Regions from separate parts of the Nonomuraea insulae genome, predicted to be linked through region 2. Evidence: riboswitches for the same ligand, from Rfam matches in the RefSeq annotation. Region 2 holds a riboswitch; each other region holds the start of a gene.
What was found. Region 2 has a riboswitch for thiamine pyrophosphate ahead of ACFPZ3_RS05780 (purine-cytosine permease family protein). Riboswitches for the same ligand answer to the same signal wherever they lie in the genome.
Positions count from the first base shown of each region.

Region 1: it holds a riboswitch for thiamine pyrophosphate, as region 2 does, so the genes downstream of both, thiC (phosphomethylpyrimidine synthase ThiC) here and ACFPZ3_RS05780 (purine-cytosine permease family protein) in region 2, are expected to answer to the same signal.
Region 3: it holds a riboswitch for thiamine pyrophosphate, as region 2 does, so the genes downstream of both, ACFPZ3_RS43350 (FAD-dependent oxidoreductase) here and ACFPZ3_RS05780 (purine-cytosine permease family protein) in region 2, are expected to answer to the same signal.

Region 1 is NZ_JBHSPA010000108.1:75,350-85,326, forward strand. Features, by position in the region: gene ACFPZ3_RS60540 (nuclear transport factor 2 family protein) at 1-19, opposite strand, end outside; gene ACFPZ3_RS60545 (TetR/AcrR family transcriptional regulator) at 115-708, shown strand; gene ACFPZ3_RS60550 (ABC transporter permease) at 772-1,437, shown strand; gene ACFPZ3_RS60555 (ABC transporter ATP-binding protein) at 1,430-2,608, shown strand; gene ACFPZ3_RS60560 (ABC transporter permease) at 2,605-3,381, shown strand; gene ACFPZ3_RS60565 (glycine betaine ABC transporter substrate-binding protein) at 3,378-4,334, shown strand; gene ACFPZ3_RS60570 (hypothetical protein) at 4,377-4,700, opposite strand; gene thiC (phosphomethylpyrimidine synthase ThiC) at 4,839-6,383, opposite strand; TPP riboswitch at 6,376-6,488, opposite strand; gene ACFPZ3_RS60580 (hypothetical protein) at 6,579-6,926, shown strand; gene ACFPZ3_RS60585 (universal stress protein) at 6,932-7,753, shown strand; gene ACFPZ3_RS60590 (cellulose binding domain-containing protein) at 7,860-8,900, shown strand; gene ACFPZ3_RS60595 (YbaK/prolyl-tRNA synthetase associated domain-containing protein) at 8,911-9,432, opposite strand; gene ACFPZ3_RS60600 (ArsR/SmtB family transcription factor) at 9,422-9,724, opposite strand; gene ACFPZ3_RS60605 (AIM24 family protein) at 9,767-9,977, opposite strand, start outside.
Region 2 is NZ_JBHSPA010000008.1:67,713-77,689, reverse strand. Features, by position in the region: gene ACFPZ3_RS05815 (response regulator transcription factor) at 1-689, opposite strand, end outside; gene ACFPZ3_RS05810 (hypothetical protein) at 784-957, shown strand; gene ACFPZ3_RS05805 (DUF6412 domain-containing protein) at 957-1,154, shown strand; gene ACFPZ3_RS05800 (YidC/Oxa1 family membrane protein insertase) at 1,227-1,868, shown strand; gene ACFPZ3_RS05795 (ATP-binding protein) at 1,852-2,283, opposite strand; gene ACFPZ3_RS05790 (ATP-binding protein) at 2,426-4,294, opposite strand; gene ACFPZ3_RS05785 (methylated-DNA--[protein]-cysteine S-methyltransferase) at 4,389-4,964, shown strand; gene ACFPZ3_RS05780 (purine-cytosine permease family protein) at 4,927-6,249, opposite strand; TPP riboswitch at 6,239-6,354, opposite strand; gene ACFPZ3_RS05775 (rhodanese-like domain-containing protein) at 6,409-6,732, opposite strand; gene ACFPZ3_RS05770 (winged helix-turn-helix transcriptional regulator) at 6,810-7,244, opposite strand; gene ACFPZ3_RS05765 (MFS transporter) at 7,321-8,721, shown strand; gene ACFPZ3_RS05760 (Fpg/Nei family DNA glycosylase) at 8,714-9,592, opposite strand; gene ACFPZ3_RS05755 (TenA family protein) at 9,623-9,977, opposite strand, start outside.
Region 3 is NZ_JBHSPA010000057.1:19,874-29,850, forward strand. Features, by position in the region: gene pknB (Stk1 family PASTA domain-containing Ser/Thr kinase) at 1-714, opposite strand, end outside; gene ACFPZ3_RS43340 (thiazole synthase) at 841-1,596, opposite strand; gene thiS (sulfur carrier protein ThiS) at 1,589-1,789, opposite strand; gene ACFPZ3_RS43350 (FAD-dependent oxidoreductase) at 1,786-3,039, opposite strand; TPP riboswitch at 3,008-3,124, opposite strand; gene ACFPZ3_RS43355 (NAD(P)/FAD-dependent oxidoreductase) at 3,183-4,346, shown strand; gene ACFPZ3_RS43360 (Rv2175c family DNA-binding protein) at 4,377-4,751, shown strand; gene thiE (thiamine phosphate synthase) at 4,729-5,367, shown strand; gene ACFPZ3_RS43370 (polyprenyl synthetase family protein) at 5,483-6,550, opposite strand; gene metF (methylenetetrahydrofolate reductase [NAD(P)H]) at 6,642-7,562, shown strand; gene ACFPZ3_RS43380 (GNAT family N-acetyltransferase) at 7,693-8,259, opposite strand; gene ACFPZ3_RS43385 (YbaK/EbsC family protein) at 8,270-8,746, opposite strand; gene ACFPZ3_RS43390 (L,D-transpeptidase family protein) at 8,844-9,683, shown strand; gene ACFPZ3_RS43395 (winged helix-turn-helix transcriptional regulator) at 9,680-9,977, opposite strand, start outside.

The DNA.
Region 1 (9,977 bases), on a different contig from region 2:
CGAGCTCAGTCGCCTTCATCGAGAATCTCCCACCATTATCGGACGATACGGTACCGTCCCGACGAGACTCTACGCGGAACGGGCCCGTCCCGTCCAATCGGTAGACTGCTCCCCATGTCACGTCGCACCCCCACCGGCGCAGCGGTGCTGCAATCGACGGTCACCGAGGCCATCACGGAAGCCGTGCTCGACGAGCTGAGCGAGCAGGGTTACGCGCGGCTTTCGATGGAAGCCGTGGCCAAACGGGCGGGCGTGGGCAAGAGCGCGCTCTACCGCCGCTGGGCCTCCAAGCAGGAGATGGCGATCGCGGTGATCGCCGAGTTCAGCGGGGAGCAGGTCAGGGTTCCCGACACCGGCTCGCTGAGGGGCGACCTGCGCGCGTCCCTCGACACGGTGACGGAGTGGCTGACCCATCCCCGGTTCTCGCGGATCATGCCCGACCTGGTGGCCGAGATGGCCCGCAACCCGGAACTGGGCAAGGTCGTCGAGGTCATGGCCGGGGCGCCGAAACGCGAGCGTACGGTGGTGATGCTCCGGCGGGCGATCGAGCGCGGCGAGCTGCCGCCGGACCTCGATGTGGAGATCGCGCTCGACCTGATCGCCGCGCCGGTCTACTGGCGGGTCATCGTACGAGCCGTGGAGGCGGAACCCGGCTATCTCGACAAGCTCACCGACCTGCTCCTCCGAGCACTTTCCTCGGAGTCGTAGGGCATGTTACGCAAGTGACAGTTGGGGTGTTTGAGGTGTGCGTTCACGGTTAAGTCTTGGGGGATGAACCTGTGGGAGTACGTCGAGGACAGATGGGATCTCATCGTCTTCGAGGCGTTGCAGCACGCCAGCATGGTCGCCCAGTGCGTCCTGATAGCGGCCGTGCTGGGGGTCCTCATAGGCGTGGCCACCTACCGCCGCCCCCGGCCTTCGGCCCTGGCCACGGCCATCGCCGGCGTGCTGTTCACGATCCCGTCCCTGGCCATGCTGGGCCTGCTGATCCCCCCGCTCGGCCTCGGCGTCGCGCCCAGCGTGACCGCACTTGTCGTGTACGCCCTGCTGCCCATCATCCGCAACACCATCGTCGGCCTCCAGGGCGTCGATCCCCTGCTGGTGGACGCGGCCCGCGGCATCGGGATGAGCCGGGGCAGGTCGCTGACCAGGATCGAGCTGCCGCTGGCCTGGCCGGTGATCCTCACGGGCATCCGCGTCGCCACGCAACTGGCCATGGGCATCGCGGCGGTGGCCGCGTACGTCTCGGGGCCGGGGCTGGGTGAGCAGATCTTCTCGGGGCTGGCCCGGCTGGGCGGCGCGAACGCGGTCAACTCCACGCTGACCGGGACGATCGGCATCGCGATCCTCGCCCTCCTCTTCGACGGTTTCTTCGTCCTGCTCGGACGGTTCACGACTCAGCGGCAGCGGCCGGCGACAGGAGGCGCGGGTGCCTGACGACCAGCCCGCCGGCGGTGTGCCGATCGAGCTGAACAAGGTGACCAAGGTGTTCCCCGGCGGCGGCGCGCCCGCCGTACAGGAGCTGGACCTGAACATCCCCGCGGGCGAGATCGTGGTGCTGCTCGGCCCCTCGGGATGCGGCAAGACCACCACCATGCGCATGATCAACCGGCTGATCGAGCCCAGCTCGGGCGACATCCTCATCGGCGGCCAGAACTCCCGCGACATCGACCCCGACCGGCTGCGCCGGCACATCGGGTACGTGATCCAGCAGGCCGGCCTGTTCCCCCACATGACCGTGGCCGCCAACATCGGCCAGGTGCCCAAGATGCTCGGCTGGGACAAACAGCGCATCTCCGAGCGCGTGGACGAGTTGCTCACGCTGGTGGGCATGGAGCCGGCCACGTTCCGCGACAGTTACCCGCGCCGGCTCTCCGGCGGGCAGCAGCAGCGCGTCGGCGTGGCCAGGGCGCTGGCGGCGGACCCGCCCGTGCTGCTCATGGACGAGCCGTTCGGCGCCCTCGACCCCATCACCCGCGAACGCCTCCAGGACGAGCTCCTCCACCTCCAGGACGACCTGGCCAAGACGATCGTGTTCGTCACCCACGACGTGGACGAGGCGCTCAAGATCGGCGACCACATCGCGATCATGCAACGCCCCGGGCACATCGTGCAGTACGCCAGGCCGGCCGAGATCCTCACGAACCCGGCCAGCGACTACGTCGAGCAGTTCCTCGGCGCCGGTTCCTCCATGCGGCTGCTGCGCCTGACCAAGGTGGGCGACATCGAGCTGGACCAGGTCGTGCACACCTCGGAGGGCACCGACGCGGAGGAGCTGCGGCAGGAGATCGAGCGCGACGGACGCGGGTACGCCCTGATCACCGACGGCATGCGGCGCCCGCTCAGATGGATCAACCAGGCCGACCTCGAAGAGCGCAGCGGACCGATCGGCGCGACCGGCGACCGCGTCACCGGCGCCATCGGGCACCGCATGACCTTGCAGGACGCCCTGGAGGCGCTGCTCAACGCCGACACCGACGTCGTCCCCGTGGTGGGCAGGCGGCAGGCGTACGCGGGCGCGTTGTCCCTGGCCACGGTGCAGAACGCGATCGCCTCCATCAAGTCCCGCGAACGCGAGCGCAGGCTGCGAAGGGGCGAGGCCCAGTGACGGTCGAGAGCGCGGCCGCCAAGGAGTCCACGGCTCCCGAACCGCGGATCGGCCGCTCGTGGCACGTGATCCTGCCTCCGCTGTGCTACCTGGCCGTGGGCGTCGCCATGGTCGTCTACACGCAGGTCGTGCCGCTCGACGGCATCGAGCGCGGCTCGCTCAGCCTGCCGTTCATCCTCAGGCGCACATGGGAGCACATCCAGCTCGTCTTCTTCTCGACCGTGCTGGTGCTGGTGGTGGCGCTGCCGCTGGGCGTGCTGCTCACCCGGCGCGGGCTGCGCAGGGCGACGCCGTTCGTGCTGGCCCTGGTCAACCTGGGCCAGGCCACTCCGGCGGTGGGGATGGTGGTGCTGCTGGCGGTGGTGTTCCAGATCGGGTTCTGGACGGCGGTGGCGGCGTTGTTCGCCTACAGCCTGCTGCCCACGCTGCGCAACACGATGGTGGGGCTGGACCAGGTGGACCCGCGGCTGATCGACGCCGGGCGGGGCATCGGCATGTCGGCGGCGGGGGTGTTGTTCAAGGTGGAGCTGCCGATGGCGGTTCCGATCATCCTGTCGGGGGTGCGGACCACGCTGGTGCTCAACGTGGGCACAGCCGGAATCGCGGCGTTCATCGGCTCAGGCGGGCTCGGCGACCTGATCACCGCGGGCGTCAGCACGCAACGCAGCCTGGTGCTGATCACCGGGTGCGTGCTGATCGCGGTGCTGGCGCTGATCATCGACTGGCTGGGCGGGCTCGCACAACGTCTCCTGTCTCCGAAGGGTCTGTCGTGAGGGTCGTCATGGCCGTGCTGCTCCTCCTCGCCGTCACGGCGTGCGGGTTGCGGCCCGCCTCGTCGTTCGTGCCGCCGGTCGAGCCGGGCAGCATCCGGCCGATACCCGCGCTGGAGGGCACGACGGTGCGGGTGACGTCCAAGGAGTTCACCGAGCAGCTCGTCCTCGGCAAGATCGCGGTGCTCGCCCTCACCGCCGCCGGGGCGGACGTGATCGACCAGACGAACGTGCAGGGCAGCGTGAACGCCCGCGCCTCGCTGACCCGCGGCGACGCCGACCTGATGTGGGAGTACACCGGCACCGGCTGGGTCACCTACCTCGGGCAGTCCAAGCCGATCCCGGACCCGACCCAGCAGTATGACGCCGTACGCGACCTGGACCTGCGCGAGAACGGCATCGTCTGGTTGCCCCCCGCCCCGCTGAACAACAGTTACACGATCGGCGTCACCCGGGCCACGGCCGAGAAGTACGGGCTGAAGACGATGTCGGACATGACGAAGATCCCCGTCGGGCAGCGTACGTACTGCGTCGACCACGAGACCTTCGGCCGCGACGACGGCTTCCTCGGCATGCTCAAGGGCTACGGCCTGCAGTACGGCAAGGACGTGCCGGCCGGGAACGTGAAGCGGGTGTCGGTCGGCGTGTTGTACAACTCGGTCGCCAGCGGCCAGTGCGCCATGGCCATGGTCACCACGACGGACGGCCGGGTCAAGGCGCTCGACCTGGTGCTGCTGGAGGACGACCGGCACTTCTTCCCGCAGTACAACGCGGCGGTGACCATGCGGCGCCAACTCGCCGACGCGCATCCGGAGATCGCCAAGCTCTTCGCCCCGATCAGCGCGAAGCTGACCGACGACGTGATCCGCGAGCTCAACGCCAAGGTGGACGTGGACGGCGGCGTCCCCGTGCTGGTGGCCCGCGACTGGCTCAGGTCACAGGGTTTCGTGAAGTAGCTCCCGGGCCCGCTGCGGGCCCGGGAGGCGACACACACCGGGTCAGGCCCGGCCACCGTCCTTGATGGACACGATCGAGGCGGTCTGGAACTTCTTGTGCCCCTTGCCGTTGCCCCCGACGACCGCCGTGTAGTTCTTCGTGGTCCAGCTCAGGCTGTACTTGATCTTGAGCTTGTGCTTGGTTTTGCACCGGTTGTGCCAGTAGACGGTCACCGAGGAGTTGCCGTCGCCATAGGACCAGGCGAAGCACCCGGCCACACCCCGGTGGACGTCCGCCGAGGCCGGGGCGGCGCCGAGCCCGACTCCCAGGCCCGCGGCGACGACGGACGCGGCGGCGAAGGCCGCCACACGGTTGCGGATGGACATGAAGAATCCCCCTCTTCCGGTGATCATGGGCATCCCGGCGACATCTCGTACCGGGTATGTCTGCCACGTTGCCACCGGAAGAGCGGCAGGCTCCAGCGATCTTTGTCCAGGTCACGACTCTGGACATTGGACAAAGGGCTACTCGACGTAGAGTTCGCCGCCGAGCCGCCTGAACTCGGCCGCCTTCTCCGCGTAACCCGCCTGCCTGATGTCGTGGCTGAGCTTCATCGAGCAGAACCTGGGCCCGCACATCGAACAGAAGTGCGCGGTCTTGGCGGGCGCGGCGGGCAGGGTCTCGTCGTGGAAGGAGCGCGCCGTGCCGGGATCGAGCGACAGGTCGAACTGGTCCTCCCAGCGGAACTCGAAGCGCGCGTCCGACAGCGCGTCGTCCCACGCCTGCGCCCGCGGATGGCCCTTGGCGAGGTCGGCGGCGTGGGCGGCGATCTTGTACGTGATCACGCCCGTCTTGACGTCGTCCTTGCCGGGCAGGCCGAGGTGCTCCTTGGGGGTGACGTAGCAGAGCATGGCCGTGCCGAACCAGCCGATCATGGCAGCCCCGATGCCCGAGGTGATGTGGTCGTAACCAGGGGCGATGTCGGTAACGAGCGGGCCGAGCGTGTAGAACGGGGCGTCGTCGCAGAGCTCGCGCTGCAGGTCGACGTTCTCCTTGATCTTGTGCATGGGCACGTGGCCCGGCCCCTCGATCATCACCTGGACGTCGTGCTCGCGCGCGATCCCGGTCAGCTCCCCGAGCGTGCGCAACTCGGCGAACTGGGCCTCGTCGTTGGCGTCCGCGATCGACCCCGGCCTGAGCCCGTCGCCGAGCGAGAACGACACGTCGTAGCGGGCCAGGATCTCGCACATCTCGGCGAAGTTCTCATGCAGGAAGCTCTCGCGGTGGTGCGCGAGGCACCAGGCGGCCATGATCGAGCCCCCGCGTGAGACGATCCCGGTCTTGCGGCGGGCGGTGAGCGGCACGTACGAAAGCCGCACCCCCGCATGAACGGTCACGTAGTCGACGCCCTGCTCGCACTGCTCGATCAGCGTGTCGCGGTAAACCTCCCACGACAGCGCCTCGGGACGGCCTTTCACCTTCTCCAGCGCCTGGTAGATGGGCACGGTTCCGACCGGGACGGGCGAGTTGCGCAGGATCCACTCGCGGGTCTCGTGGATGTCGTCACCGGTGGACAGATCCATGATCGTGTCGGCGCCCCACCGGGTGGCCCAGGTCATCTTCTCCACCTCCTCCTCGATGGAGGAGGTCACGGCGGAGTTGCCGATGTTGGCGTTGATCTTCACCAGGAAGTTACGGCCGATGATCATCGGCTCGGACTCGGGATGGTTGACGTTCGCGGGGATGATGGCCCGGCCCGCGGCCACCTCCTGCCGGACGAACTCGGCCGCGACCCCCTCGCGCACGGCCACGAACTCCATCTCCCTGGTCACCAGCCCGCGCCGGGCGCACCCGACCTGTGTGACCGGTTCGCCCGCCTCCCGGCGCTCGCGGATCCACGGCTCACGCGGGCGCGGCAGCCCCCGCCCGAGGTCCGGCTCGAAGGAGGGGTCGGTGTACGGGCCCGAGGTGTCGTACAGCGTGACCGCCGAGCCGTCGGACAGTCGCACCTGCCTCATGGGCACCCTCAGGTCACCGAGGTAGGTCTTGGAAAAGCGCGCGCCACTCATCGCGCAAACTCCCTTCGCCGGCATTATCCGGAGCAGGTTCTGGCGGTCGGCGGCTGTCAGCCGTCCTCTCAGCCCGGTCCACACCGGGCTCCCGCGTTGGACGGCGGTGATCGTACCCACGCCGGGCCCCGGCCCAAACCAGCACGGCGAGGTTTGGCGATCGCCCTGAGCGGTACGGTCCCCATCAGGGGGAACATGAGAAGAATCGCCGCTGTCGCAGGACTACTCGTCGTGATGGCCGCGTCCGGCGCAACCGCAGCCGCCGGGGACGGCATGGATCAGCACGAAGTCAGCCAAGAGCAGTACGACACCATGATCGCCCAGTGCCGCTACTCCGACACGGGGAAGGCGAAATGCCGTGCGGCGGTCAGAGAGATGTACCGCATCGGCGAGGCCGACCACCAGCTCGACTGCCGCACCTACTCCGGCGTGTCGGTCTGCGGCACGCTGCGGCTCAGCAAGTCCGAGCGCGCGTGCACCCGTGACTCCGAGGCGAAGGGGATCGCGTCGCGCCGGGCCGAGGTGGAGTGTTACGCACAGTGATCATCGTGGGGGTTGACGGCTCCCGCACCGGCCTGGAGGCGGCCGCCTGGGCAGCGGCCGAGGCCGCGCTGCGCCAGACGCCACTGACCGTGGCGCATGCCGTGCCGAAGTGGGTGTGCGGAGAGACCGTCCGCTACGCCGAGGTCGCCCGGTGGATGCGCGAGGGCGCCAACACCGTGCTCGCCGCCGCCCAGGACCGGATCCAGCGGGAGTGGCCGCGGGTGCGGGTGGAGGGCCTGCTGCTGCCGGGCGATCCTCGATCCGCGCTGATCAAGGCGTCGGAGGGGGCCGAACTGCTGGTCGTGGGCAGCCGAGGGATCGGTGGTGTACGCGGGCTGCTGGTCGGGTCGGTCGCCTATGGAGTGACGGCGCACGCGCGCACCGACGTCGTGCTGGTCCACGAGTTGCCCCTCTCCCCGCGCGGCGAGATCGTGGCCGGGACCGACGGCTCGCCCGGAGCCGGGCGGGCGCTGGAGTTCGCCTTCGCCGAGGCCGAGTTGCGGGGCGCGCGGCTGCGTGCCGTACAGGCGTGGGCCTGGCCCCATGCCGGCGGTTTCGAGCCGGCCGACCGCGAAGGCGAGCAGGACGTGCTGCGGCGGCTGAAGGAGTCGCTGGCCGGGCACCAGGACCGGCATCCCGGGGTGGACGTGGTCGCGGAGGTCGTGCACGGCCATCCGGTGGAGGTGCTCAAAGAGGCGGCCGTGGGTGCGGACCTGCTGGTGGTCGGGTCGCGCGGGCACGGACAGTTCGCGGGGATGCTCATCGGCTCGATCAGCCAGGCGCTGCTGCACCACGCCCCCGGGCCCCTCGCTGTCGTACACGGCTGAAAGTTACATCCATCCCCCCAGGTCATGCTCTCCGCGATGATCGCCCGCTTCCCGTCACCGCCGCGCGATCCTACGATCTGCGCAGGCTACGACGGGAGAGCAGACGATGCGCAAGACCGGCTCCGTGCTGGCCGCGATGCTGGCCCTGGCCGCGGCGGTGTTATTCGCCACCACCGCCACGGCCAGCGCCGCCGCCACCAGGATCATGCCTTTGGGCGACTCGATCACCGGATCCCCCGGCTGCTGGCGGGCCCTGCTCTGGAACCGCCTCCGGAGCACCGGCTACACCAACATCGACTTCGTGGGCACGCTGCCGCCGCAGGGCTGCGGAGTGGCGCACGACGGGGACAACGAGGGCCACGGCGGCTACCTCGCCACCAACATCGCCGGCCAGAACCTGCTGACCGGCTGGCTCTCCGCCACCAAGCCCGACGTCGTCCTGATGCATCTCGGCACCAACGACGTGTGGAGCAACATCGCCCCTGCGACGATCCTCAGCGCGTTCACCACGATGGTGAACCAGATGCGGGCCAGCAACCCCGCCATGAAGATCATCGTCGCCAAGATCATCCCCATGAACCCGTCCAGCTGCGCGGACTGCGCCCAGCGAGCCGTGAACTTCAACAACGCCATCCCCGCCTGGGCCTCCGCGACCACCACCCAGCAGTCGCCGATCACGGTGGTCGACCAGTGGGCCGGGTTCAGCACGGGCACGGACACCTACGACGGGGTGCACCCGAACGCCGCGGGCGACCAGAAGATGTCCGACAAGTGGTACCCGGCCCTGGTGAACGCCCTGTCCGGCATCCCCACCTCCACGCCTACCGTCACCCCTACCGTTCCGCAGGGGGGCTGCGCGGCCACGTACAAGGCCACCGGTCAGTGGCAGGGCGGCTTCCAGGGTGAGGTCACCGTCAAGAACACCGGCACCGCGGCGACGAGCGCCTGGACGGTGGGGTGGACGTTCGCGAACGGGCAGCAGATCACCCAGATCTGGGGCGGGACGCTGGGCGGGAGCGGGTCCTCGGTGACGGTGCGGAATGTGAGCTGGAACGGCACCCTGGCGCCCGGCGCCTCGACCACGTTCGGCTTCCTGGCCTCCTGGAACGGCGCCAACACCGCCCCTACACCCAGTTGTTCGCTGTGATCGCCAGCGCTCAGTCGTTCACCGTGATCGCGGCCAGTCTGGGCGCCGTGATCGCGGCCAGTCTGGGCGCCGCGAGCCGCACGTAGTCGTCGGTCGCCAGCGCCACGGAGCGGTCGAGGCGGGCGGCGTTGAAGTACAGCTCGGGCTGGTCCAGCAGCGACGGATCGGCGACCAGCTCGAGCCTGGGGTCGTAGCTGAACGGCAACACCGTCCCGCTCACACTCCCGGCCAGCTCCTCGGCCTTCTCCTTGCCGGCGAAGGCCACGTATGTGCCGTCGTGCAGCGCCTTGACCGCCTGCAGGTCGAGCCGGGCATCCCCGGGCACGACGGCCAGCACGTGCCGGGTCTGCTTCTTGCCTACCTTGACCATCACGATCAGGCACTTGGCCGCCTGCGACACGTCGTGCCCGCGCAACGCGCTGACCTGCTCGGTACGCCCCTCGGGCGCGTGGTCGATCACCCGGTAACGCGCTTTCGCGGCCTCCATGTCCCCGATCAAGCGCTCGTAAGCGGGATACGGCTCACCAGTCACTGCCCAACAACTCCTTCGCCGCCGCGATCCGTTCCTCGTCGCGCTGGTAGAACACCCACTGCTTGATCCTCCGGCCACGGATCAGCCCCGCCTTGGCGAGCACCTTGAGATGCTCGCCGCAGGTGGGCTGGCTCACGCCGAGCTTCTCGGCGATGAACAGCGAACAGACGCCATCACGTACGAGGTCGCCGTCGCGTTGCGGCGGGAAATGCCGCTCGGGATCACGCAACCACTCCAGGACCAGCAGCCTCTTGTCATTGGCCAGCGCCTTGACCAGGTCGATGTCCAGCACCAAGGCATTATGGCAATTAGCTAATTCCCTGTCCAGCTTGCCCTACTTGGAGGCGGTCACCACGGGAGGCCCTTCACTGGCCTGCACCAGCACGAACCCCTGCCCCCTGAACGCCAGCTGCATGGCCTCCCCGCTCCCCCGCCCGATCAACGCCCCCGCCTTCATCGTCCGGTTGACCCCGACCTGCAACGACGTACTCCAGCAGACCGCCGACTGACCATCCGCGAACGTCGGCATGCGAGCCGCGTCGAGC
Region 2 (9,977 bases):
CCCTCCAAGGGCTCGTACCGGTACCCGACCCCCCACACCGTGACGATCCTCCGCGGCTCGGTCGGGTCCGGTTCGATCTTCTCCCGCAGCCGCCGCACGTGCACCGTCACCGTGGAGGAGTCCCCGAACGACCACCCCCACACCTGGTTGAGCAGCGCCGACCGGCTGAACGCCTGCCGCGGATTGCGCATGAGGTAGGCCAGCAGATCGAACTCCCTGGCGGTCAACATCACCTCGTCCCCCCGCAGCCGTACCTCATGGGCCCCCACGTCCACCACGAGATCGCCGTCCCGCAACACCCCGGTGCCACCGGTGACGGAGGCGCCCCGCGCCCGCCGCAGCACCGACTGCACGCGCAGCGCCAGCTCACGCGGGCTGAACGGCTTGGTGACGTAGTCGTCGGCCCCGGTCTCCAGCCCGACCACCCGGTCGATCTCCTCACCGAGCGCGGTCAGCATGATCACCGGCACCGGCCAGCGCTCCCTGAGCTTCCTGCAGACCTGCAGCCCGTCGATCTTGGGCAGCATCAGGTCGAGCACCATGAGGTCGGGCGGATGCGCCAGCGCCCTGCGCAGGGCCTCGACGCCGTCGCCCACGCACTCCACCTCGTGCCCGTCGCGCTCCAGATATCGCGCCACGACCTCGGAGACCGTGGGATCATCGTCCACTACCAGGATGCGCGTGTTCACCTCTTCACGGTACGGCGGGGCCGCCCGGAAGTGACATGTACGTCATGGCTTCGTAAGGCTCGCGGATCATTACCCGAAGACGTACGGTTGCCTCATGAGTAAAGTCGTCATGCTCGTCATAGGGACCCTGCTGGGTCTCTTCGTGCTGTTCACCTTCGTGCTGCCCATGCTGGCAGCCCTGCTCAAGCTTGTCCTGATCGTCGGCGTGATCGCCCTCATCGCGTTCGTCGCGGTCACCGTGATCGGCAAGTCCTCCCGCTCGAGCTGATGCACCTCCTGTTCGATCCGTGGCTGGCGGGGATCACCATGATGGCGATCCTGCTGCTGGCCGCGTGGGCGGCCACGTTGCTGCCCACCCTCAGCGGGGAGTCGCCGAGCTTCCCGCTGACCTACGCGCGCCGCTCGGCCTTCCAGCGGCAGCGCGATCCTGACGCGGCAGGTCGTTCGCGTCCACGAGCGCCTTAGGCGTGCCCCGCTTCCCGTCAAGCGGGGCTTTCTCCATGAGTGAGCCCCTTCCCTTCCCGAGAAACAGGGCTCATGATCGATTCTCTTGTCACGTTCGTCATCGGCATGTCCGGGGGTAGCGCCGCCCTCGGGATCGTGCTGTTCACGCTGGCCGTACGGCTCCTGCTGCTGCCGCTCAACGTGCGCCAGGCCCGTACGACGAAGATCCGCGAACGCCTCGCACCGAAGCTGCGGGAGTTGCAGAAGCGTTTCGGGCGCAATCCCGAACGGCTGTCCAAGGAGCTCAACGCGCTCTACGCCAAGGAAGGCACCTCGCCGTTCGCCGGGTTCCTGCCGATGCTGGCGCAGTTGCCGTTCATGTGGCTGATGTACCGGGTGGCGACGCACCCGACCGCACTGGCCGGCCACACTCTGTTCGGGGCTCCGCTGGGTCAGCAGGTCGCCGGGGCGGTGGCTAATTACGGTCTGGTCAGCATGCCGATTTTGGTCTTTGTATCGGTCATCCTGCTGGTCATGGCGGTGGCGTGGTTCTCCGCAAGGCAGATCAAGGTCGCCGAGGAGCAGCCGGAGCTGATGAAGAAGATCATGCCGCTGCTGCCGTACGGCTCGGTGCTGGCCGCGCTGGTGCTCCCACTGGCGGGCGCGCTCTATCTGCTCGTCTCGACGGCGTGGGCCGTCGGCGAGCGGGCCGTGCTCGCTAGCCGGCCTCTCTGAGTGCCGCCACCTGCCCGTTCACCGACTGACTGGGGGCGGGCAGGATGGCCCAGACCGTCGTCGTGTCCCCGTCGTGCCTGACCCCCCAGCTCTCCGCCACGTATTCCACGATGCCGAGCCCCCGGCCCCCGAGCGAGGACAGGGTCGGGCGTCCCGCCCGCGGCTCGGTCGCCGCACCCCCGTCGCTCACCGCCACTTCGATGTGATCGTCGCTACGCAGCCATGCCACCCGGACCATGCCGGAAGGCAGGGGGTGCGCGTGCCGCAGCGCGTTGCTCAGCAACTCGCTCACCACGAGCACCGCATCATCGATCGCGGCGGAAAAGACCCCACTGTCCTGCAGATCAGTACTCAGACGCTGGCGGGCGACGGCAACGCTGGACGGCGCGTACGGCAGCAGCACCACGCTTGACACACCCACCTCCCCGTTACCCGTGCCCCCCGCGGGAACACTCCCCGGTACGACCGAAATGCCCCGTTACTCGATCCCAGAAACCGCATCTCGATCACAGCTTGTACACATTGGACGATAGATCAGCGCAACCGTGACCACCTCGTTACCGCATCGGTGTGTCGGATCCGATAGGGGTCGCACACCTGAGCACGAGTCGCATTCTGGTGCCACCCCCCGGTCGCGGATGAGCGCTGACATCTCCCCCTTGTGCCCTCGCGAGGCTGCGGACGATGTAGAGACCGAGCCCCACTCCACCAAACCGTCTTCTGTCCCCGCTGTCCACCTGGACGAATCTCTCAAAGATCCGCTCCCGGTCAGCCGGGGCGATACCGACTCCCTCATCCTCGACGACCACAACAACGTTGTCGTCTTCCGGCCAGGCCGCCACGTTGATCAACCCGCCCTTCGGCGAGTACTTGAACGCGTTCTCCAGCAACTGCCCCAGGATGATGTCCGTAGCCAGCGGGTCACCCAGCACGTACGGCAGCCCGCCGGAGACGTCCACCTCCACCCGGTGCACGTCCGACAACTCGGGCAGCCCCAGGGTGGCCGCCTCGATCCGCTGGGCCAGGTCGAACTCCTCGATCCGCACCTTGAGCTCGTCGGCGCCCGCCCTGGCCCCCAGCAGCAGGTGGTCCATCAGCTCGCCCAGCGACCTGGCCCGCTCGGCGATCGTGTGCACGGCCGAGCGCCGCTCGGAGTCGCTCATCTTGTCCCAGCGCGCGTCCAGCGTGCTGGCGAACCCCCTGACGATCGTGATCGGCGTACGCAGCTCGTGGCTGGTCGTGGCCAGGAACAGGTCCTTGGCCTCCTCCAGTTCCTTGGCCGTGGTCACGTCGCGGAAGTCCACGACCACCTCGCCCGTCTCCTCGATCTGCGCGCTCACCACGTCCAGCCACCGCCCGTTGTCCATCTGGAAGGTGACCTTCTCGCCGTCGATGGGCAGCGGGAACGGCGGCGGCCCGCCGATGACGGACTCGGCGGGCAGCGCGGTCAGCCCGGCGGCGGCCGGGTTCCACCGCACCACCTGGCCGGCGTGGTCGAGCACGGCGATGCCGTCCGCGCTGGCGTCGAACACGGCCCGCTCGTGCGCCCGCTGCCGCACCGCCTCCTGGTAGGCGACCGCGTTGCCGACCGCGATGCCCGCGTGCCCGGCGAGCAACTCCAGCAGCTCCAGCTCCAGGTGACCGGGCGTGCGCCGGGAGAACAACGCGTAGAGGGCGCCGTACGGGCGTCCGCCCACGGCCGCCAGCCCCAGCGCGATCGTGTGCAGGCCGCCCAGCCGCGCCCACACCAGGTCGCCGAGCCCGTCGGACTCCAGCATGACGGTCTTGCCGGTGCGTAAGAGCTTGTCCACCAGGCTCGTCCGCAGGTCGGTGGTGGTGCCCCTGATCGAGTCGGGCAACTGGTAGGTGCTCACCAGTCGCAACCGCTCACCCTCGATGAGCACGAACCCGCCCGCGTCGGCCCCGGTCAGCTCGGTGAGGTTGGCCGAGATGCGATCGAGCACGGCGGACAGCTCAAGCTCGGAATTGATGTCGCCGACCACGTCGGTCAGCCGGCGCACGAGCCTGGCCCGGCGCGCCATCCGGTTCCTGGCCAGCTCGTCGGCCTGCGCCGGGTGGTAGACGCACACGTAGCCCGCCACGGCGCTGCCCAGCCGCAACGCGCTGATGTCCACCCGCAGGTCGAGCAGGTCTCCGTCGCGGTGCAGGCGTTTGGTGCGCAGCGACACCGGGTCGCCGGTCCGCACGCGCTCCAGCACGCCGTTGTGCTCGGCGCTCAGCTCGTCAGGCACCATCGGCGCCCGCCGCCCGAGCAGCTCCTCCGCCGTCCATCCGAACATGCGTTCGGCCGCGGCGTTCCACACCAGCACGCTCTCGTCGCGGTCGAGCGCCACGACCGCGTTGGGCGAGCTGGCGAGCACCGCGCGAGAGATCTCATCGTCACTACCGGCCCATTCGTCCCCCACTCCTCCATAGTGCACGTGGCGCGGTGGGTACGTCGGGCGATCCGTCCGATACGCTGCGGTCACGGTGATTCCCGACGGGCAGGAGGGTGAGGGTATGTCGAGCAACGATCTCGATGCCCTGCTGAGGGTGACCTCCAGCACCTATCGGGGTGACACATTCCCTGACATCGCCTTCGGCACCTACGACGGGGCCGTGGGCAGGCTGGTGCTGGCCGTGACGGGCAAGGGCCTCGCGGCCTGCAGCTTCGAGGCGGAGAACGACGTCTACGAGTTGGTCACCAGGCATGTGGGCAGCTTCATCGGGCCCGACGCCAGGCGGCTCGACCCGGTGCGCAGAGAGCTGGACGCGTACTTCTCCGGGCGGTTGCGCGCGTTCGCCACGCCGGTGGACCTGGCTCTTGCGACCTCCTTCGCCCGTACGGTGCTGCAGAAGACCATGGCGGTCCCCTACGGCACGACCACGACGCTGGAGGCGATCGGCGAGAGCATCGGCCGGCCGCGCGCGCTGCGGGCGATCGGCAACGCGCTGGCCTCCAACCCGCTCTGCGTGATCGTGCCCTGCCACCGGGTGGTGCGCGAGGACGGCGTGCTCGGCGACTACGCGGGCGGCGCGCACGCCAAGCAGCACCTGCTCAACGTCGAGCAGCGGAGCGCCGCAGCAGGCCGATGAGCAGCGTCACCAGCGCGGCTGCCAAGGCCCCGCCGAGCGCGCCGTTCATCCACGGCTGCCGGGTGAAGCCGATGGCCTCGCGCACGCCGTTCCACAGCGCGTCCCATTCGGGGACCGTCGGCGTCGAGGTCGTCAGCCAGTAGGCCACGAAGCCCAGCGCCCACGGCACCAGCATCGACCAGCGCGAGGGCGCGTTCTCCGCGGTGTTCCAGCGGCCGGCGCCGCCCAGCACGAAATACTCCACGGCGAGCACCGCGAACATCGGCACGAACACCGCCCCGATCACACCCAGGAACGCGCCGTAGGAGTTGACGTCGGCGACCAGGGCGATCAGCACGGTGAGCACGCCGATGACGACGGAGAAGACGCGCCGGTCCATGCGCGGCATGAGGTTCTGCAGCGAGACCGTGGTGGAGTAGACGTTGGCGAAGGACTGGTCGGTCTCGCGCAGCACCAGGATCCCGAAGAACAACGCGCCGAGCGGCACCGCGACGAACGCGCCGAACACCGACCCCGCCTCCGCCCCGCCCGCGATGGCCACCGCGTACACGCCCAGCCCCAGACACGCCACCTGGGCCAGCGTGTAGCCGCCGACCACGCCGGTGAAGGCGGCCCGGCCGGAGCGCGAGTGGCGGGCGAAGTCGGCGGCCATCGGCACCCACGACACCGACAGCGCGATCACGTAGTCCACCGCGGCGGGGAAGGCCGTCCAGGTGCCGCCCTCGTGCGTGGGGGCCTCACGCAGGAAGAACACCGCGAACCAGACCATCGCCACGATCACGCCGACGGTGACGTACCGGCGCAGCAGCCGGATCGACCCGAGCGGCCAGATCGTCAGCGCGGTGGTGAGCACCCCCGCCACGATCACCCACACCTGGTACGGGACCGAACCGAAGATCGCGGTGGCCCCCTGCGCGATCACCCAGAGCTCGAAGGCTCCCCAGCCGAGCATCTGCACGATGTTCAGCACCGTGGGCACGTAGGAGATCCTGGCCCCGAACAGCCCGCGCAGCAGCACCATGGCGGGCTTGCCCTCCCGCGTGCCAGGGATGGCGGACAGCCCCACCATGGCCGTGCCGATCAGGCTGCCGACCACCGTCGCCACCAGCGCCGCGGCCAGGCTGAGCGGGGCGTTGCCGAGCGGGTCGAGCAGGAACAGCGCTCCGGAGAAGCCGAGCAGGCTGACCCCCAGGTTCGCCCAGAGCGCACCCTGGTCGAGCACCCCGAGGGTCCTCGGCGCCGTGCCTTCGAGGGTCAGAGGGACTTCTTCGACGCCATGCGTCATCGCGCACTCCCTACGCCGGCATTACCCGGACAGGTTCAGGCGGTCGGCAGCGGATTTCTAGCTGCCCTCTCAGCCCGGCGACCCCGAGCTCCCGCGACGATCTGTAGTTGGCGCCCTCATCATGCCTCAATGGCGACTAATCCGCCATAGTGGGTGACTTCACGCCACGAAGGGCGGCTGTCCCGTCTCGCTCACCATCGGCCGGCGCGCGGACTCCCACGACTGCATGCCGCCCCCGACGTTGATCGCGTCGCGCCCGATCTGGTTGAGCCAGGCCGCTACCTGCGACGAGCGGCCGCCCACCCGGCAGACGACGTAGACCGTGCGGTCGTCGGGGACCTCCTCGACCCGGCCCTGGATCTGGGTCATGGGGATGTGCACGGCCTCGGGCGCGTGCCCCGCCAGCCATTCGTCCTGCTCACGGACGTCGAGCAGGTAGGCGTCGGAGGGAACGGCGTTGGCCTCGATCTCAGGAACGGTCATGACTCCATCATCTCGCGGCGAGGGAGTGCCGTCGTCTGGAGGAGGAGCGACGGCGGCATCTGGCGACCGAGCCCGCCTCACGGAGTGAGGCCATGAACACGCGCGTCGTAGGTGGCACGCGCCGCGGCGATCTCCCCCTGATGCTGCTCGGTCCACGTGACCAGGGACTTGATGGTCTGGTGCAGCGTACGGCCGAGCGGTGTCAGCGCGTAGTCCACCCTGGGCGGCACGACGGGATAGACCGTGCGGCTGACCAGCCCGTCGCGTTCGAGCTGACGCAGGGTGACGCTGAGCATGCGCTGGCTGACGCCGTCGATCTCGCGGCGGAGCTGGGTGAAGCGCAGGCTCTGGCAGTCGAGCAGGGCGATGACCAGCAGCGACCACTTGTCGGCGATGCGGTCGAGGATCTGCCGGACCTCGCAGTCCTCCCTGGTGTCCCACTGGCGTACGTCGTAGTCGTCGTCCATGGTGCCTTCGCAGTAACTGAGTGACCTCAAAGTGCCGTCTTCCATGACATTTCATGCTGGCCCATGATGTGGACGGTTACAAGAGATAACTGACATGCCGAGAAGTAACCGGGGGTTTGTTGTGTCTGTCCCTGCCCGCTCCTGGGGCGTACTGATCATCTTGTGCGGGGCCATCTTCCTTGAGGGCATCGACGTGGCCATGCTGAACGTCGCCCTTCCGTCGATCCGGGCCGACCTCGGGCTGTCCACGGGCATGCTGAGCGGGGTCGTGAGCGCGTACGTGCTCGGTTACGGCGGTTTCATGTTGCTCGGCGGCCGGGCGGCCGACCTGCTGGGCCGGCGGCGGATGTTCCTGCTCTGGCTGGTGGTGTTCCTGCTCTTCTCCGGGCTCGGCGGCTTCGCGGACGAGGGGTGGGTGCTGCTGGTGGCCAGGTTCGTCACGGGGGTGGCCGCCGCGTTCATGACGCCCGCCGGGCTCTCACTGATCACCACGACCTTCCCCGAGGGCCCGCGGCGCAACCGGGCCCTGCTGATCTACGCGGGGACGGCGGCGGGCGGGTTCGCTCTCGGGCTGGTGATCGGCGGCCTGCTGACCGCGATCGGCTGGCGCTGGGTGTTCTTCGCCCCGGTCCTGCTGTCGCTGGCCCTCCTGATCGCCGCGATCCCCCTGCTCAAGGAGCCGGCCGCGGAACGCCGCCCGGCCGGGGGCTTCGACCTCGTGGGCGCGGTGAGCATCACGGGCGCGATGATGGCGCTGGTCTACGGCGTCGTACGCCTGGAGCACCCGTCCGACGGCCTGCCCCTGACGGTCGCGGCCTTCGCCGGCGGCCTGGCCCTGCTGGCGGTCTTCATCGCCGTCGAACGCCGCTCCGCCACTCCTCTGGTCCGCCTCGGCCTCCTGCGCTCGGGCCCGCTGGTCCGGGCGAACCTGATGGCGGCCCTGCTCACGACCTCGTTCTTCGGCTTCCAGTTCCTGATCACGCTCTATCTCCAGGAACTGCGCGGCTGGTCCGCCATCCAGACAGGCCTGGCCCTGCTGGCGGCCGCCGCCGACGTGGTGCTCGCCCCGACGCTCACGCCGTGGCTGGTCAACCGCTACGGCAACGCCAGGGTGGTGCTCGGCGGCCTGGTGTCGGGGCTGCTGGCGTACGCGTTGTTCCTCGGGGTGGGCCTGGACTGGACGTACGCGGCCATGTTGCCGTCGATGTTGCTGATCGGCCTGATGTTCGCCTTCGTCTACGGCCCGCTGACGATCGTGGCCACCGACGGCATCGCCGAACACGAGCAGGGCCTGGCGGGCGGGCTCATCAACTCCTCGTTCCAGTTCGGCGCGGCCCTGGGCCTGTCGATGGTGACGGCGGTCAACGTGGCGGCCCTCGGCCAGGCGTCGAGCGCGGAGGCCGGGCTCGACGCCATGCGCACCGCCCTGGTGGTGCCCGTGACGGCCACGCTGCTGGCCGCGGTCATCGCCGTCGCCGGCCTGCGCACCCGAGCCCGGCGGCAGGTGCTGAGCGCTACTTGAGCAGCTTGGACAGGCGGCGGTCGGCCAGCGGCTTGCCGCCTGTCTGGCAGGTCGGGCAGTACTGCAACGAGGAGTCGGCGAACGAGACCTCCCTGATCGTGTCGCCGCACACGTCGCACGCCTGCCCGGCACGGTTGTGCACGCGCAGCCCCGACTTCTTCTCCGCCTTGAGATCCTTGGCCGCCAGCCCATGGGCCCGCTCGACCGCGTCGCGCAGCGTCGTGACGATGGCCTCGTGCAGGTCGGCGATCTGCGCGTCGGTCAGTGTCGCCGCGACCTTGAACGGGGACATCTTCGCCACGTGCAACACCTCGTCCGAATAGGCGTTGCCGATGCCCGCGATGACCTTCTGGTCGCGCAGCAACCCCTTGATCTGGGTGCGGTTGCCGCCCACGATGCGTTTGAGCGCGTCGACGGTGAACGCCTCGGCGAGGGGGTCGGGGCCGAGCGCGGCAACACCGGGCACATCGTCCGGATTTTTCGTGACATAGACGGCCAGCCGCTTCTGCGTCCCCGCCTCCGTCAGCTCGAACCCCGGCGCCAGGCCCTCGTCGTCGGGCGCCAGCCGCACCCGCGCCGCCAGCGGCCCCTTGCCCGGCCGCACCGGCTTGGCGCCCGAGAGGTCGTCGCGCCAGCGCAGCCACCCCGCGCGGGCCAGGTGGATGACCAGGTGCAGGCCGTCGCAGTCGAGGTCGAGGAACTTGCCGTGCCTGGCCACGCCGGTGACGGTCAGCCCGCCGAGCGCCGTGACCGGCGGGTCGAAGGTCTTGAGCGCCGAGAAGGCGACCACGTCGACCCCCAGGATCGTGCGGCCCACCGCGCGCTCGCGCAGGAAGTGGGTGAGCGACTCCACTTCGGGAAGTTCGGGCATGTCACCAGAGTACGATGCGCCCCCGACTGTTCACGGCACGTCCCAGAACGCCAGCTCGTGAGCCATCCCCTCCGCGAACAGGGCCTCGGCCCGCGCGGGATCCGGATCGGCCTCGTCGATCATCTCCCCGATGCGCACGGTGAGCGCCTCGAACCCCGGGTCCGCGTACGTGTCCACCCAAGCTCGATATCTCGGCTCAGCAGGCGGATTCTCCGCCAATATCCGCCCAAGACTCGAATATCCCCACATGCACGGATACAGCGCCGCCAGCCCCTCCCCGTACGACGCCGCCGACTCCAGCAGGAACGCCGTGTACGCCGCGCACGCCGGCCCCTTGACGGCCCCCTCCAGATCGGCCCCGAACTCGGCCGACATCGTCCTGTGC
Region 3 (9,977 bases), on a different contig from region 2:
CGACGGGGCCGGCACGGTGTCGTGGACGTGCCGGTAGGCCACCGACATGGGCGTCTCGCCGTCATACGGCTGCTCGCCCGTCACCAGCTCGAACAGCATGATCCCGGCGGCGTAGACGTCGCTGCGCACGTCGGCGGCGCCGGTCATGACCTGCTCCGGCGCCATGTAGCCGATCGTGCCGATCATCACGCCGGTACGGGTCTGGTTGGTCGCCTCGATCGCCCTGGCCAGGCCGAAGTCGACGACCTTGACCCGGCCGTCGTCGGTCATCAGGACGTTCTCCGGCTTGACGTCGCGGTGCACCAGGCCCGCCTGGTGGGCCGCGCCGAGGGCGGCCAGAACCGGGATCATGAGCTCCAGGGCCTCGCGGGCGGGCAGCCTGCCGCGCTCGCGCAGGATGTCACGTAGCGTCCGGCCCGGGACGTATTCCATCGACAGGTAGACGACGTCGTTGTCGGTGCCCTGGTCGAAGACGTGCACCACGTTGGGATGAGAGAGGCTGGCCACCGACTTGGCCTCGCCGATGAACCTCCGGACGAACGCCGGGTCCTCGGCGAGGGAGCGATGCATGACCTTCAGCGCCACCGTCCGGTCGAGCCGGATGTCCAGCGCAAGGTAGACGGTCGCCATACCGCCCCGGGCGATCCGGCTCTCGATGCGATAGCGCCCATCGAGGAGCCGCCCGACCAGGGGGTCCGCAGTCGTCGTATCCACCCCGCTGAGTTTACGGGCGTTTTGCCACTGGGAGGGCCCGACCGCCCGAAACCGATGCGGAGACGTTTTCGTTGGAACGCCCCCGCACCCGCCCCACAGCCTCCCCGGCCACGCGCCACGCCGCCGTCACGGCGTCATCGGGGAGGACGCCTCCGCGTAGCGGCGGCGCGGGATGCGGCCCGCCTGCCGGGCCAGCCGCCCGGCCACCACCGCCCCCTTCATGGCCGTCGCCATGAGATCGGGCCGCTGCGCCCTCGTGACGGCCGTCGCCAGCAACACGGCGTCACAGCCCAGCTCCATCGCCAGCGCGGCGTCGCTGGCCGTGCCGATGCCCGCGTCGAGGACCACCGGCACGGAGGCCGCCTCCACGATGAGCTCGATGTTGTGCGGGTTGCGGATGCCCAGTCCCGAGCCGATCGGCGCGCCCAGCGGCATCACGGCCGCGCAACCGGCCTGCTCCAGCCGCCGCGCCAGCGCCGGGTCGTCCCCGATGTACGGCAGCACCACGAACCCGTCGGCCACCAGCCGCTCGGCCGCGTCGAACGTCTCGATCGGGTCGGGCAACAACGTCCGCTCGTCGGCGATGACCTCAAGTTTGACCCAGTTCGTGCCCAGGGCCTCCCTGGCCAGCCGGGCCGTCAGCACGGCCTCGCCCGCGGTGAAGCAGCCCGCCGTGTTCGGCAGCACCTTGATGTCGCGCCTGCGCAGCACGTCCAGTACGGAGCCGCGCGCCTCCGGGTCGAGCCGCCGCATCGCCACCGTGGTCAGCTCCGTGCCCGAGGCCGCCAGCGCCTGGTCGAGCACCTCCAGCGAGGGCGCGCCGCCGGTTCCCATGATGAGCCGGGAGGAGAACTTCTCCCCGGCGATGATCAGATCATCCACCTTGCACCGCCGTCAGAACCTCCACGCGGTCACGGTCGCTGAGCGCCGTCGTCTCCCAGGCGCTGCGGGTGACCACCTCGTCGTTCACGGCCACTGCCACTCCGGTGGTGGCCGGGGTCAATGTGTGTACGGCCTGCGCCACGGTCATACCGTCGGCCACCTCGTGCGTGGCCCCGTTGATGGTAAGAATCATGAAATTTCCCGAAATCTCCCTGGCGCGCACAACGCCGCCAGCTCGCTCTCCTCGCCCAGCAGGATGGCCGTCGTCAGCGGCGCCAGCAGCACCCCGCCCCGATGATGCCCAGTCGCGAACGTCAGCCCAGGCGTCCCGCTCGGGCCGATGACCGGCAGGTTGTCCGGTGTGCCCGGCCGCAGCCCGGCCACCACGTCGGCGACCTCCAGCTCGGTGACCCCGGGCACCAGCTCCCTGGCGTCGCGCAGCAGCTCGTAGAGCCCGCCGGCCGTCACCCTGGTGTCGAACCCCATCTCCTCCTGCGTGGCCCCGACCACCAGCTCGCCGTCACCCCGGGGGACGAGGTAGACGGACGAGCCGTGCACCGTGCCGCGTACACACCGGCCGAGCAGCGGCTGGGGCGACCGCAACCGCATGATCTGCCCCTTGACCGGCCGCACCGGCACCTCGGCCAGCCCAGCGCTCCACGCCCCAGCCGCCAGGACGACCCGCTCGGCCGCCAACTCCGACGGCATGCCTCCGGCTTCGAGCTCTTCCGGCGGCGCTAGACGTACTCCCACGACCGCGCCGCCCTCGTACAGCAGCTCGGTCACGCGGGCGCGCACCACGGGGACGCCCCGCCGCTCCAGCGCGGTCAGCAGCGCCGCCGTCACCCGGCGCGGATCCACCCAGGCGTCGCCGGAGGCCAGCAGCCCGCCACGCACGGACGGGGCCAGCATGGGCTCCAGCCAGCGGCACTCACGGCCGGTCAGCCGCTCGACCGGCAGCCCCAGCTTCTCCATGTACGCCGCCAGTTCCTCCAGCGCCGCCATGTCATCGGCCCCGAACGCGACGTCCAGCGTCCCCTCGGTCCGAAGATCCAGCCCCTCCACCGCGGCCGGCCCAGGGCCGGCGGCCTGCCAGCCGCGCCTGTCCGACCCGCCACCGGCACCGCGCCCGGCGTCCGTGCCCGGCCGGGCGTCTGCGGTCAGTCCGGCATCTGCGGTCAGTCCGGCGTCCGCGGTCAGTTGCGCGGCGAAGGCGGGCCAGCGGCGTAGCGAGGCCGCCCCCAGCCGCAGCAGCGGCGTCTCGGTGTAGGTCACCTCGCTGACCGGGGCCAGCATGCCCGCGGCCGCGTAGGAGGCGCCCTTGCCGGGCGCCGGGTCCACGACGGTCACCGGGTGACCCTGGCGGGCCAGTTGCCAGGCGACGGAGAGTCCGACGACCCCGCCACCAACGATCACATTCACCTGCGCTCCCTTCGCCGGCATGATCCGGATCAGGTGTCTTGCGGTCGAAGGCCCGACGAAGCCTTCCTCTCAGCCCGGTTACGGCCGGACTCCCGCGCGTCTTTCATCCACAGCCTACGGCCTCGGTGCGACGTCCAAGCACACCCCCCGTTATCGTCATCAACGTGAACCAAGTCGTGGTGGTGGGAGCGGGCCTGGCCGGAGTGCGCACCGTGGAGGCCCTGCGGGGGCGCGGATTCACCGGCCGGATCACCCTGATAGGCCAGGAGCGCCATCCTCCCTACGACCGCCCGCCCCTGTCCAAGGCCGTGCTGGCCGGCGATGCCGACACCAGTTTCGTCGAGACCGACCTCGAGGCCATGGAGGTCGACTTCTGGCCGGGCGTCAGCGCCAAGTCGCTGCGCGCGGGCGTCGTGGAGACCACCGAGGGCGAGGTCGCCTACGACGGCCTGGTCATCGCCACCGGCTCCGAGCCGATCAGATTGCCGGGCGACGGCCCTCAGCACGTCCTGCGCACCCTCGACGACGCCCACGAGCTCAGGGCCACGCTCGTCCCCGGCGCCCGCATCGTGATCATCGGCGCGGGCTGGATCGGCGCGGAGGTCGCCACCGCGGCCCGCCGCGCGGGCTGCGCGGTGACGGTGATCGAGTCGGCCCCCACCCCGCTCGCGACCGCCGTCGGCACCGAGATCGGTGCCCGCACCATCCCCTGGTACGACGGCATCGACCTGCGGCTCGGCACCATGGTCGACTCCGTCGACGAGGGCGGCGTGCGACTGGTGGGCGGCGAGTTCATCGAGGCCCACGTGGTCGTCACCGGCATCGGCGTACGCCCTGCCGTCGGATGGCTCGCCGACGCCGACATCGACCTGCACAACGGCGTCGTCACCGACGAGCACCTGCGCGCCTCGCTGCCGAACACGGTCGCGGTGGGCGACTGCGCCGCCTGGTGGTCGCGCCGCTGGGGGACCAGGCTCAGGGTCGAGCACTGGGACACCGCGCTCAACGCCCCCGAGGTCGCCGCCGCGACGCTGCTGGGGGAGGATGCGGTGTACGATCCGGTTCCGTACTTCTGGTCGGAGCAGTTCGGGCACATGGTGCAATATGCCGGGCACCATCCCGCGGGCGACCGGCTCATCTACCGAGGCGAACCCGAGGGCAAGTGGTCGGCCGTCTGGCTCACCGCCGACGACACCCTCGCCGCGGTGCTCGCCGTGGACCGGCCGCGCGATCTCGTCCAGGGTCGCCGGATCATCGGCGCAGGACACCGCCTGGACGCGGAACGCCTGGTAGATCCACAAGTCGTTCTACGAGATTGTGTTGTTTGAGCAAGCACGGCATGTGGTAGTTGTGGTTTCGTGACGCTTTCTGTTGCACAGATCGACCGGGAGACCGAGCAGCTCGTCGAAGAGTGGCTCACACTCCCCGAAGTGGCTAAGTGCCTTGACCTTTCGATCGGGCGGGCCAAGCAACTCCTTAAGGACCACAAGCTCCTCGGCGTGCGCCGTGGGAGCGGCGGGCCACAGGTGCCCGCGGTGTTCCTCGATGGAAAGGACGTGATGAAGGGCCTGCCCGGCACACTTACCGTGTTGCAGGACGCCGGCTACGACGATGTCGAGTCGCTACGCTGGCTCTTCACCCCCGACGAGTCCCTGCCAGGATCGCCCATAGACGCGATCAAGGCCGGCCGTCATACCGAGGTCAAGCGGCGTGCCCAAGCCCTCGGTTTCTGAGGCCCGCCTCTATCTCTGCACAGACGCTCGCCGCGACCGCGGCGATCTGGCAGAGTTCCTCGATTCGGTGCTGGCCGGGGGCGTGGACATCATCCAGCTGCGGGAGAAGGGCCTGGAGGCACGCGAAGAACTCGCGCTCCTGGAGGTCTTCCGCGACGCCTGCGACCGGCACGGCAAACTGCTGGCCGTCAACGACCGGGCGGACATCGCCTACGCCGCCCGGCCCGACGTGCTCCATCTGGGGCAGGACGACCTTCCTGTGACGGTCGCGCGAGAGATACTCGGCGACGACATCGTCATCGGACGGTCCACCCACTCCTCCGCCGAGGCCTCCGCCGCGGCTGTGGAGGAGGGCGTCGACTACTTCTGCTGCGGCCCCACCTGGCCCACACCCACCAAGCCGGGCCGCCCGGCTCCCGGCCCGCCGCTGCTGCGGCACGCGGCGTCGCTGGGCTCCTCGCGGCCGTGGTTCGCGATCGGCGGCATCGACCTCGTCAATCTCGACGAGGTCATGTCGTACGGGGCGAGCCGGGTGGTGGTGGTACGCGCGATCACCGACGCCGACGACCCTGGTGCGGCGGCGGCGGAGTTCGCCAAACGCCTGTCGGCCCGCTGACTACCCGAGACGCCCGCCACCCCGGCGGGCGTCTCGGCCCACAACGCCGTTCCCATGCCACGACGGCAGCCAAGGTCTGTCGGCTTGCCCGCTGTCCGTGCGGTCCAGGCGCGGGTCAGGTCTTGCGGGATGTGGCGGCGATGGCCAGGTCCGTGAGTGCCGTGCGGGAGCCGGGTGTGACCGGGGCCGGGTCGAGGGCGGCGAGCGCCTCACCCAGATAGTCGCCGATCAGGTCCTCGCACTCCTGCAGCGCGCCGGTGTCGTCGATGATCTGCCGCAACGCATCCACCCCCCGTTCGTCCAGCTCGGGATCCCCCAGCAGCCGCCGCACCGTCTCGGCCTCGGCGGGGGAGGCGGCGGCCAGGGTGCGGGCCACGAGCATCGTGCGCTTGCCCTCCCGCAGGTCGTCCCCCGCGGGCTTGCCCGTCTGCGCGGGGTCGCCGAAGACGCCCAGGATGTCGTCACGGAGCTGGAAGGCGATCCCGACGCGCCGGCCGTACCCGGTGCAGAGGTCGTCCATCCAGGGCGCGAGCTCGCGGGCGGCGAGCACGAGGCCGAGCCTGAGCGGCTGCTCCACCGAGTATTTGCCGCTCTTGTAGAGCGCCACCCGCAGGGCCGAGTCGAAGGTGTTCTCCCCGTGCGCCTGCTCCAGCAGGTCGAGGTACTGCCCGCACATCAGCTCGGTGCGCATGTGATCGTGAACGGGCTGGGCCGCCTCCAGCGACTCGGGCGGCAGCCCGCTGGCCCGCCACATCTCGCCCGACCAGATCAGCAGCAGGTTGCCCAGCAGGATGGCCGCGCCCTCGCCGAACTGCCGCGCCGAGCCGTGCCAGCCGGCCTTCTCGTGCATCGCCTGGAAGCGGCGGTGCGCGGACGGCATGCCCCTGCGCAGGTCGCTCTTGTCCATCACGTCGTCGTGCACCAGCGCGCTGGCCTGCAGCAGCTCCAGCGAGGCGGCGGCGGTGAAGATGCCCGGCACGTCGGTGCCCCCGGCGCCGCGCCAGCCCCAGTAGCAGAAGGCCGGCCGCAGCCGCTTGCCCCCGGACAGCAGCGCGTCGGCCGCCATGCGCAGCGGCGCGAACTCGGGATCGCCGCCGGCGGGCAGCTGTCCTTCGACGAACTCTCCGAGGGCACGCTCCACCTGCGTGCGCAGGGTGTCCAGGCCGGCGGCGTCAGTGGTCATGCCATGAGACTAATGGCCGTGGGCAAGGGTGCGGATCTCCAGGTGCCGCTCTGACCCGCTGGTCTGGGAGATGTGGCGGTAGCCTTGGTCCATGGCGCTTGGTCGATCCCCCATCCGTCCGGAACGTGTCCCCACAGTCCGCGACTTGCTCGCGGCCGGTGGCCGATCGTTCTCGTTCGAGTTCATGCCCCCGAAGAACGACGAGGGCGAGCGGCAGCTCTGGCGTGCGATCAGAGAGCTGGAGTCGTTGCGTCCGACCTTCGTGTCGGTGACGTACGGCGCCGGCGGCACCACCCGCGACCGCACGGTCGACATCGTCGAGCGGATCGCCCACGACACCACGCTCACGCCTGTGGCGCATTTCACCGCGGTCAACCACTCGATCCGCGAGCTGCGCCACCTCGTGGGCCGCTTCGCGGACGCCGGCGTGCGCAACATGCTGGCGGTGCGCGGCGACCCGCCGGGTGACCCGACCGCCGAGTGGGTGCAACACCCTGAGGGTGTGCTCTACGCCGAAGACCTCGTGCGCCTGATCAGGCAGGTGGGTGACTTCTGCGTCGGCGTGGCGGCCTTCCCCTACAAGCACCCGCGCTCGCCGTCCATCGAGTCCGACACCGACTACTTCGTACGCAAGTGCGAGGCGGGCGCCGACTACGCGATCACGCAGATGTTCTTCGAGGCGGAGGACTACCTGAAGCTGCGCGACCGGGTGGCGGCCAGGGGCGGTCAGACGCCGATCATCCCGTGCGTCATGCCGGTCACCCGGATGGGCACCATCGCGCGCTCCGAGCAGCTTTCCGGGGCGCCGTTCCCGCCGGCCCTGGCGGCCCGGTTCGAGGCCGTCAAGGACGACCCGGCGGCGGTGCGGCGGCTGGGCATCGAGCACGGGGTCGCGATGTGCCAGCGGCTGCTCGACGAGGGCGCGCCGGGGATCCACTTCATCACGTTCAACCACTCGAGCGCGTCGCGTGAGGTGTTCCAGCGGCTGGAGCGGGTGCCCCAGTCGGCCTGAGGCGAAGGGAAGCCCGCCATCCGCCCGCAGGGGGACCGGGCGGGTGACGGGCAGGGAACTCCGGTCGGTCGGTAAAGGGTCGGCTACTTTCTGTAATGAAAGTTGCCCCACGATCATGCCCGATAAACCCTCAGGTCAGGGGCAGGGGGCGGCCCGCGATCGCGTACTCCTCGTGGCCGCCCGGGAAGACGAACGCCGTCAGCAGGTCATGGAAGCCCATGCTGGCGTAGAGGTGGCGGGCGGCCGTGGGCCGGTCATGGGTGGACAGCACCGCGGAGCGCTCGCGGCGGCCGGCGCACAGCGTGCTGATCATGGCGCGGCCGATGCCCTTGCCCTGGTAGTCGGGGTGCACGTGGATCTCGGCGAGCTCGAACGCGTAGCCCATCCAGGCCTCGGCCGCCGGCTGGCCCAACTGGCCCGACAGGCCCCTGGAGACGACGTCGTGCCACCACTGCCCGGGCGCGCCCCGGAATCCGTACGCGAATCCGACAGTTCGGGGTTCCAGCGCATCGGGGGATGAATCACGCATTTCTGCGAAATAACACTGGAAATGGGGATATGTCCCGTGATTTCGCATGATGGTCTTGCGGCCGGTGATCTGGTCCTCCGGCGGGTTCATCGCCGCCGTGTAAATGCCGATCACAGTCTCAAGCCGCTCGGTGAACTCGGCCGGCCCGGCTCCGCGAAACTCGATCACCCGTCGCACACTACTCGACGTCAACCGGCCTACCCCCGGTGATGCGCACGAGCTCGTCGAACGTCGTCGGGAACACCGTGAGCGGATGCCCACCGGCCGCCCACACCACCTCGTGCTTGCCCAGCCAGTTGTCCACCAGGGTGCGCACGGGCGCGGGATGCCCGACGGGGGCCACGCCGCCGATGGGCTGACCGGTGGCGGCGCGTACGAACTCCGGCGTCGCCCGGCGTACCCGCTCAACGCCCGCCGTGCGGGCGATCAGCTCGACGTCCACGCGGTGCGCGCCGCTGGTCAGCACCAGCAGCGGCGCCCCGTCCGCGTCGAAGATCAGGCTGTTGGCGATCGCGCCGACCTCGCACCCGACCTGGGCCGCCGCCGTCGCGGCGGTGGGCGCCTTCTCCGGCAGGACGACGATCTCGCCGCTCACTCCTTGTTCGCGCAACGCGGACTGTACGACAAGGGCATTGCTCGGCAACTTCTCAGACATGGAGACACTCTAAACAGGTTGACGGCTTGATTACCCATTCATGGTGAGTGGTGTATGGTCCTCTGATCTATTCTTTAAGTGATGAGAGGTGGTACACGTGGGGGCTCCACGTCTGCCCGGGATAGCAGCTCTCCTGACGGCCGGCGCGGTCGTCCTCTCAGGTTGCGGGACGCAGGCGCACCAGAGTCCTGAGGCCGCCGCCACGCCCGCCGCCACCCTCGCTCCCACACCCGCCGCCACGCGCACCGCCGCCGCCGGCCAGACCGGCCCGGCCGCCGCCGAACCCGTCACGGCTCCGCGAAAGACGCTCAAGCTGGGCGCCAAGGGCAAGTCCGTCACCTGGCTGCAGGAGCGGCTGATCGAGCTCGGCTATCGGCCGGGCAAGGTGGACGGCCAGTACGGCGGCACGACGCTGACGGCCGTGTGGGCGTTCCAGAAGGTCAACGACATCAGGCCGACCAGCACCGTCGCCAGGCGCACCTGGGCGGCCCTGGAGGCGCCGAAGGCGCCCAAGGTCCTGGTCAAGAACGGCAAGCCCACCCGCGCCGAGGTCAACCTGACCAAGCAGATCATGGTCCTGTACGTGGACGGCGAGCAGAAGCTGATCACCCACGTGTCCTCGGGCAGCGGCATCCCCTACTGCGAGACCGCCACCTGGCAGGGCAAGGAGCAGCGCTTCTGCGGCTCGGCCGGCACTCCGACCGGCAACTACCGCACGACGTGGCGCGCGAGCGGCTGGCACAAGTCCTACCTCGGCGAGCTGTACAACCCGATCTTCTTCAACGGCGGCATCGCCCTGCACGGCGCGCTGTCGGTGCCGCTCTACCCGGCCTCCCACGGGTGCGTGCGCATGCCGATGAACGTGGCCCAGGCCCTGCCCAAGCTGCTCGGCAAGGGCGTGCCGGTGCACGTCAGGGGCAAGTTCAGGCGCGGCTAGCCCTCCGCGGTGTCCCAGCGGGCGCGGGCGTCCTCCATGGCGTCCTTGTGGTCACGTGACCAGTCCGCCAGCCGCCGCACGGCCTCGGCGAGGCTGCTGCCCATCGGCGTCAGCCGGTAGTCGACCTGCGGCGGAATCGTCGCGTACGCCGTGCGCTCCACCAGCCCGTCCCGGCACAACCGCCGCGTCGTCAGCGTCAGCATGCGCTGCGAGATGCCGGGAATCGCCCGCTCCAACTCCCTGAACCGCCGCACCCCCTTGGCCAGCTCCACCAGCACCAGCACCGTCCACTTG